Regions from separate parts of the Prevotella phocaeensis genome, predicted to be linked through region 2. Evidence: riboswitches for the same ligand, from Rfam matches in the RefSeq annotation. Region 2 holds a riboswitch; the other holds the start of a gene.
The links. A riboswitch is a leader RNA that binds a small molecule or an ion and turns the genes downstream of it on or off. The one in region 2 is predicted to bind cobalamin.
Positions count from the first base shown of each region.

Region 1: it holds a riboswitch for cobalamin, as region 2 does, so the genes downstream of both, BN3912_RS01555 (ribonucleoside-diphosphate reductase subunit alpha) here and BN3912_RS02765 (TonB-dependent receptor plug domain-containing protein) in region 2, are expected to answer to the same signal.

Region 1 is NZ_LT160619.1:123,742-128,152, reverse strand. It holds gene BN3912_RS01555 (ribonucleoside-diphosphate reductase subunit alpha) at 1-2,362, opposite strand, end outside; cobalamin riboswitch at 2,425-2,646, opposite strand; gene rplM (50S ribosomal protein L13) at 3,375-3,836, shown strand; gene rpsI (30S ribosomal protein S9) at 3,846-4,232, shown strand.
Region 2 is NZ_LT160621.1:91,205-95,615, reverse strand. It holds gene BN3912_RS02770 (SLC13 family permease) at 1-1,331, opposite strand, end outside; cobalamin riboswitch at 1,505-1,695, shown strand; gene BN3912_RS02765 (TonB-dependent receptor plug domain-containing protein) at 1,809-3,773, shown strand; gene BN3912_RS02760 (hypothetical protein) at 3,793-4,411, shown strand, end outside.

The DNA.
Region 1 (4,411 bases), on a different contig from region 2:
GATCGAGATGTTTCTGCCGTATGCCGGCAGCCCGTATACTCCATTTTTGATCGATAAGATAGGCCCCTTTATATGCCCAATACGTCTTGTCGGATAAGTTAGGAGCAACACGTGGAAGCATTGCTCCTTTTTTCTCTTCGAGGAAAAAGCGCTTCATCACAGGATCGACACCTGCAGTTGTTCCCGCTATGATACTTGTGCTGCTGGTAGGGGCGATAGCCAAAAGATAAGCATTGCGCATACCTTGCGCTGCTTTTCGGGCAATCTGTTGCCACTCTTTCGACATATATCCCCGTTTGGTGAAGTATTTACCGGTCTTCCAATCGCTTCCGTCGAAGTAAGTATATGCTCCTTTCTCTGCTGCGAGGTCGGCACTGGCCTCGATGGCGGCACGGTTGATGCGTTCGAACACTTGGTCCATAAATTCGAGATGGCGTTCGCTTTCCCACTTGATGCCACGCACGGCGAGTGCATGATGATAGCCGCTCACCCCCAAACCGATGCTGCGATAGCGATGGTTGGTAATGCGGGCGTAATGAAGCGGATAGAAATTGAGGTCTATTACATTGTCGAGGGCGCGTACAACAGTAGATACAATGTCCTTCATTTTACTTTCATCTTCCAACGGAAGGTGCCCTAATGACAGACTGGCCAAATTACAAACCACGAAATCGCCCGGTTTTGCTGCTCTTACAACAACGGTATCACCTTCTTCTGTACGTATTTCGTTAGCTACGGTTTCTATCTCCGACATGTTTTGAGCGATCTCCGTACAGAGATTAGAGCAATATATCATGCCGCGATGAGCATTTGGATTAGTACGGTTTACGATATCTCGATTAAAGGTAAACGGCGTACCTGTCTCTACTGCCGAGCGCAATACGAGGCGTACGATATCCTTTATACTCATCACACGACGCGAAATACGCAGGTCGTCTACACATTCTCGGTATCGTTTTTCCCACTCCTCGCCATAATAGTCTTCGAGACTGTACCCTTTTACTGATATGATTTCGTTAGGACAGAACATGCACCACTGCTGATTGATGTCTTCTTCGGCCATTCTCCAGAATAGATCTGGATAGCATACAGCGGGAAAGATATCGTGCGCTTTCATACGGTCGTCGCCGTTATTCGTACGAAGTTGCAGAAATTCAGGTAGGTCCTTGTGCCATACATCCAAGTAGACAGCCGCCGCACCTTGACGCATACCCAGCTGATCTACGGCAACTGCCGTGTCGTTAACTAACTTCATCCAGCGTATTACGCCCCCTGCAGCTCCCTTAAAGCCCCGTATCTTTCCCCCTGCAGCCCGCACTTTGCCGAAATATAAGCCCATCCCGCCGCCGAATTTGCTCACTTGAGCGAAGTTATCAAGGCTTCGGAAGATGCCTTCTAAGCTATCCGGCACGGTATCGATGAAGCAACTCGACAACTGATGAAACGGTTTACGGGCGTTAGATAGGGTAGGCGTGGCCATTGTAACCTGTAACAGGCTTAACATGTCGTAGAATTTTCTTACCCATACCATACGCTCGTGGCGTTCGTTCATGGCAAGATGAAGTGCAATACCGAGAAACATCTCCTGTACACTCTCGATAGGTCGGTGCGAATAGGTGCGTATAAGATAACGTTTGATAAGGAGATCGATGCCCGAATAGTTAAGCAGATTGTTGCGTTCGGGTACGATAAAAGCAGCAGCCTCGGTAATTTCTTCCTCCGAATAGGCCTTGAGAATATAGTCGCCGTACAGTTTTTCATCGGTAAGATAGCGCAGCTTTTCGTATAGAGAATGTATGCCTTCGGTTTCTTCGAAAGTACTGATATCTTTATTCAGCTGGTATGAGGCTAGACGGGCTGCAATAAATTCCCAATTGGGAGCCTCTGCGGTGGTCATTTCCACAGCGGCTTTGATGAGTGCCGATAGTTTATTATCCTCGTTCATGCCCGCCCTGCTGAAGCTATTGAACTTTTCTGATAATGCAGAAATGCCGTATTCGTTGCCGTAGAAGTCGTTTGCAATACCTTTCAATATCCCTGCGATGGCGGTATCTCCTATTTCTTCTGCAATTGCATTGAGCGCTTTACGCTGTTCAGTACGTTTCCAACGGAAGAGAATGTAACTTTTGGCTTCGTTATAGAACCCTTTTTCCATGAGTTTACGCTCCACTTCGTCTTGTATGCTCTCCACATTGCGTTTGTCGGCATGGGTGTTAATCACGTTTTCTACTGCGGCCACTATGGCATAAAGTTCCGTGTCGGCCACAGAATTGCCTGTGCTGATGAAGCTTTTACGAATGGCTGTGGCGATTTTCTCTTTATCGTAGTGTTCCACAGAACCATTCCTCTTGGTAATTTCCATGAGAAATATGAATATATTTAATAGAATATGATTTTCGTACTGCCCGCTAACCCACGAGCGAAAGCAGCCTTTGATGAATGGCAGGTATTCTGACTTACTCCTGTATGTTCCTGCCTTCCCACATATCTTCTTTGTGTGTTGTTGTGATATGCAGTGGCGTTCCTTGTGTTGGAATATACATAAAGAGCTTCACAGCAGCGGGACTGTCGGGGATTTACACCCCGTTCTCTTTTAATTGCGGCGTAAGATACCGACTCTCGCAAACCAATTCAGGAACAAAGATAAGTAATTTTGTTCGACGGGGAAAATATTTTTGTAGTTTTTACAATAATGAAATGTAGCTTATAAACATATCTTTTATTTGCCTTATTCCTATTAAATAAAGAGTGTACACCTAATTTGTATTGACCGTACAGTATGGTTGTACAAAATATACCTTATCGTAGAATGAAGAATAAATGTGGTCTTCGAAGGTGTGAAGTATGTAAGGCTTTTTATATTCAATCCTATTCTCCGATCGATTAGGTCTGACAAAGAATACGAGTAAATCATGGAATAATTGCCGGTGAAAGGTATCAACAGTATAAGAATATCGCGGCATGACAGGCATGTGCAGATATTGGTGAAAGATACAAACCTAACATCTGAGTTGCGTAATAAAAATTCTTTCTACGAACATTGATCCGAGGATGTAGCCCGTTTCTTACATTTTGTACAACATATCAGGGTATAAAACAGTTCGTTGTTAGGAAATGTTATCCATATAACACGGTAGTTTAACGACGTTAAAATGGTTAATTATTTATAAAATTGGTTTTAAGCGTATCTTATACAGTACTCTAATCTGAAAAATATACGTACTTTTGCAGACCGATTATTTTCGGGGATGAACTTAGAGTCCCCTGTGCGGACGTGTTAATAGCAGCACTTTTGGCCGAGTGTTGCGGTTAGGGAATCGCTCGTACAAGTATAAGATTAAAAACGTTTTTTAGTAGTAAATTTAAATTTTAAAATGAACACTTTAAGTTTCAAAACCATTTCTGCTAACAAAGAAACGGTAAAGAAGGAGTGGGTGGTTATCGATGCTACCGACCAGATTGTAGGTCGTCTCTGCTCTAAAGTTGCCAAGTTGCTTCGCGGAAAGTACAAACCGAACTTCACACCCCACGTAGATTGTGGAGACAACGTAATCATTATCAATGCCGCTAAGGTGAGATTTACCGGCAAAAAAGAAACAGATAAGGTTTATACCCATTATACTGGTTACCCCGGTGGGCAGCGTTTCGATACACCGGAAGAACTTCGTAAGACCAAGAATGGTGTAGAGAAGATACTTCGTCATGCCGTTAAAGGTATGTTACCCAAAGGTCCTCTCGGTCGTTCTTTGGTAGATAATCTGTATGTGTTTGAAGGCACAGAGCACAATAAAGCGGCTCAGAAGCCGAAAACAATCGATATTAACCAGTATAAATAAATCGTAGAAATGGAAGTAATAAATGCAATTGGTCGCCGTAAGAGTGCTATAGCTCGTGTTTACCTTTCGGAAGGTACAGGTAAGATCACTATCAATAAAAGAGATTTAGAAACGTTCTTCCCGTCTGCCATCCTGCAGTATGTGGTGAAACAACCACTGCAACTTCTCGATGTAGAGGGAAAATATGATATCAAGGCTAACCTTGACGGTGGCGGATTTACCGGTCAGAGTCAGGCTTTACGCCTCGCTATTGCTCGCGCCCTCGTAAAAGTAAATGCGGAAGACAAGAAGAATTTGAAAGATCACGGTTTCCTCACACGCGACTCTCGTGCCGTTGAACGTAAGAAACCGGGCCGTCCTAAAGCTCGTCGTCGCTTCCAGTTCAGTAAGCGTTAATACGATCGAAGATTTACAATCGATAGCGGTAGGGATGAAATTTTTATCCCCATTACCGATTGTAGATGCCCGATTTTACTGAACAGTTTAGTATCTAAACCTGCCGGACTCGTTTGGCGTTAATCTCGTCAGTATGATTACCTGCGGGCTGATTCTAAAAAGAATTCAAAAAGAAAGTA
Region 2 (4,411 bases):
GAAATGGGCAGACACATGGCCGATGAAGCAGCTAAAGCAATGCCAATCAAGATGGTTGAAGTGCCGCCGATAGCGTTGAGACTGTTTCCCATACCTGTGCAAACTACGGCAAGTATTGGTACCAACAATGCTGCCGTAGCCGTATTGGAGATAAAGTTGCTGAGGAAATAGCATATAAATCCCGATATGATAAGTATGGCAATCGGCGACCAAGAGCCGAACGGAATGCTCTCGATAGCACGGTCTGCCAGTCCTGAACCGTTCATTCCCAAGCCCAAGGCAAAACCTCCGGCCACCATCCAGATAACACTCCAGTTGATTGCCTGCAGGTCTTTCGCCGTAATAACGCCCGTTATGGCAAAGATACCCATCGGGATCATGGCAACCGTATTAGAGTCTATGCCAGTGATTTTGCTTGGGATAAGCCACAGAAGTATAGTAAGTATGAAAGTTCCGCTTACCACCCACATGCGCCATCCGTGGTGAATTTCGCCTTCGATCTCGAGGTGTATCGTCTTTTGAGTGAACGGGAAAAACCTTAGAATGAGCCTCCACGAGATGAAAAGCAATAATATAACGAGCGGAAACATAAAAGCCATCCACTCTCCGAAGTCTATTCCCATGTTCAATCCTGCCGGATCGTTGAGCGCTTGCAGGGCAATTGCGTTGGGTGGAGTGCCTATCGGTGTGGCCATACCGCCAAGGTTAGCCGCGATAGGAATACTCATTGTAAGTGCCGTGCGGCCCTTTCCGTTGGCCGGAAGTGCCGCAAAAACGGGGGTAAGAAAGGTAAGCATCATGGCTGCTGTGGCGGTATTGCTTACAAACATGGAGAATATGCCGGTGATAAGCAGGAAACCAAGGAGCACGTTTTCGCTCTTTTGGCCGAACGGACGTATCAAATTCTTGGCCAACAACACATCTAATCCCGACTTAGTTGCCGCGATTGCAAGGATAAAACCGCCTAAAAATAGCATGATAACCGGATTGGCAAAGGTTGCCATAATGTCCTTACTGCTTAATAATTTGCCGAATATATCGTCCTCGTCTCCCTTGAAAAACGAGATACTATTATTGGAGACCGTGAGACACATCACCGTGATAATGGCCAAAGAAGTGGCCCATGCCGGTATCGCCTCGGTAAGCCATGTAAGCGTGGCGAATACAAAAATGGCGATAATTCGTTGTTGTACAACTGTCAGACCATCGATATCGAACACACTGGTAGGCAGGTTCCATACGATAGCTGTTACGATGATGATGCACACAAGCTCGATAAGTTTCTTCATTTCGAAATGGTTAGTCAATACATTTCCTCTTTCTTCAGTCATAGTATTCAATGTATGTTAAAAGTTATTAGTTAATAGATCAATGCTGGCAAAGGTAAATTAAAAAAGAATAACGGGCAAAAAGTTTTGACATTTTTTTGGGTAAAAGGATGCATCTCGATAGAATATGTGAAATAAAACCTCGTTTTTTGCCATACATTGTTGCTAAAAAGTATTATCTTTGCATAGACAATCGGTTCATAAACGCAATTGATTAAAAAGGGAAACAGGTGAAACTCCTGTACAGTCCCGCTGCTGTAAGCGATCCTTTTCTATGAATATGAACACGTAGCCACTGGCAATTTGTCGGGAAGGCGTTCATGTTTGGGTTGCAAGTCAGAAGACCTGCCGTTGTTTTTTGGTGTGCTTGGCTGTTTCGAGGAAGGCGGCGAAGTCTTAATTCTAAATGGTTTATGGGCAGACGTCGGTGTCTGTCTCGTTCGTGAAATGCGGGTACGATTATTATATCCGGTGCTGTTGATGGCGGTGTTTCCCCTTTCGGGGGCGGCACAAGCCCTGCATGAGACCGATACGGCGGGCACTCGTGCGACGGTGCTCGATAATGTAGAGGTGGTGGCACGCAATATTCCGAGCAACATGTTGTCGGGGAGTCCGGTGCAGGCAATGACTCATGCTGACATGCAGCGCATGGGTGTGACCGATATAAGCGATGCCTTGAAGCATTTCTCGGGCATTCAAGTGCGAGATTATGGCGGTGTAGGTGGGTTGAAGACCGTGAGTATCCGCGGTTTGGGTGCCCAGCATACGGGCGTGAGCTACGATGGAGTGCAGATAGGCGATGCGCAATCTGGCCAAGTAGATATCTCTCGTTTCACGTTGGATAACGTTTCGTTGCTCTATCTCACCATAGGTCAGCAAGACGATATATTCCTCAGCGCCCGACAGTATGCCTCTGCGGGAACGATCAACATAGAGACCATGCGGCCCGAATGGGATGGAAAGGCGAGCGAGGCGAACGCTCACTTGAAGACAGGCAGTTATGGTATGGTTAATCCGTCGCTGCTCTATGCCCGACGTTTGGGGAAGAAGCTCACGTTGAGTGCCTATCTAAGCTACTTGCATGCCGATGGTGCGTACAAATTCCATATGATGAATGGCAATAAGAGTATCGACGAGAAGCGGAACAACAGCGATATAGCTACGTGGCGTGGTGAGTTTAACCTCGCTTGGCATATCACCGATCGCCAGCGTTTGGTGATGAAAGCCTATTTGTTCGACTCTAAACGAGGGCTGCCGGGCGGTGTTATCTACGACAACACGTACTCCGCAGAGCGTCTGACCGACCGTAATTACTTCGTACAGATGGCTTATGAGAACGATATCTCGGCCAAACTGAAGCTGAAAACGGCCGTCAAATACAATTACTCATGGCAAAGAGACTTCGATATCCCTGCAAGCGGACCGACAGAAGACCGCTTCCGACAGAACGAGGTCTATGCTACGACCACGGTAATGGCGCAGCCTGTCAGACACGTAAGCGTGTCGTTAGCAGAAGACTTCCAGCATAATTACCTGTCGACTACGCTTTCCAATTGTCCTTATCCCACGCGTAACAGTTCTTTCACCGCACTTGCAGCCCGTTATAAGCTGCAGAATTTCACGGCTACGGCTTCGCTTCTTTATACCCACATCTGCGAAACAGTTAAGACAGGCGATGCAAGTAAGGGCTTTCATCGGCTAAGTCCGGCGTTCAGCATGCTGTGGCAACCGTTCAAAGAGAACCTTCGGTTACGGCTGTCTTATAAAGATATTTTCCGCACGCCCACGCTCAACGACCTTTATTATCTGCTGATAGGCAACACGAACCTGCGCCCCGAGAAGACCAGACAGTGGAATATCGGAGCTACATGGAACCGTAGACTGTCGACAACCATCAGTTATGTGGCGCTTACGGTAGACGGGTATCTCGGCAATGTTACCGATAAGATAGTAGCTGTTCCTACCATGTTTATCTGGAAGATGATGAATGTAGGAACGGTGCATACCCTTGGCGTAGACGTTACGGCGAGCACCAATCTGCAATGGACGGCCGATTGGAGCACGAACATCGTATTTACATATAATTATATGCGTGCGGAAGACAAGACTACACCCAACGGATCTACCTACAATCACCAAATTGCATACACGCCGAAGAATGCAGGTAGCGCCGCCGTGATGCTGCGCTGTCCGCAGGAAATAGACCTTTCGTATAACTTATTATACACGGGAACGCGCTATACAACGGGCTATAACAGCCGCGATCATCATATGCCTGCGTTCCTCGACCACAGCATCTCCGTGGGCAAGATGTTCAGGATAGGGCGCACGGAACTGACGGTTCGGGCATCTGCGCTGAACCTTTACGGCCGGAATTACGAGATCATACGCTTCTATCCCATGCCCGGTCGCAATTACAGGGTGTCTATACATTACAAATTTTAATTCTAAATAATAATAACAGATGAAACAGAAACTATTTAAACTCGCACTGCTTTTCACGGCAGTTTTGGCCTTTTCGGCTTGTAGCAACGATGATAATTCGCCGATAATAGAGCCGCCTTATTACGGTTACCACTATGCCTATGTGGTGAATAACGGCAATTGGAACAAGAACGACGGCACTGTAGCCTCATTAGACAGTGTGAACAAGACTTGGACAGTGAACGACCTCTACAAGCAGGCCAACGGTTCGGGCATCGGAGATGCACAGGATTTGGTGCTTGTAGACGGCAAGATCTTCGTTACGAGCACCACCTCATCGAAGATAGAAGTGCTCGATAAAGACGGTAAACTGCTCTCGAGAGTCGCTATGCCTAATAAATCGCCCCGCTATATCGCCCAATACGGCGGCAATGTGTACTTTACGGCTTACAGCGGTTATGTGTATAAGATGAACGTAAACAGCTATCAGCTTACCGACAGCGTACAAGTAGGCGACCATCCCGAGGCATTGGCCGTTGCCGCCGGCAAGATTTATGTGGCCATCTCGGGCTATGGAAAAGGAAAATCGCTGGCAGTCGTAGACATTAAAACCTTCAAAAAGACCAAAGAGATAGAGACTGCACTCAACCCATACAACC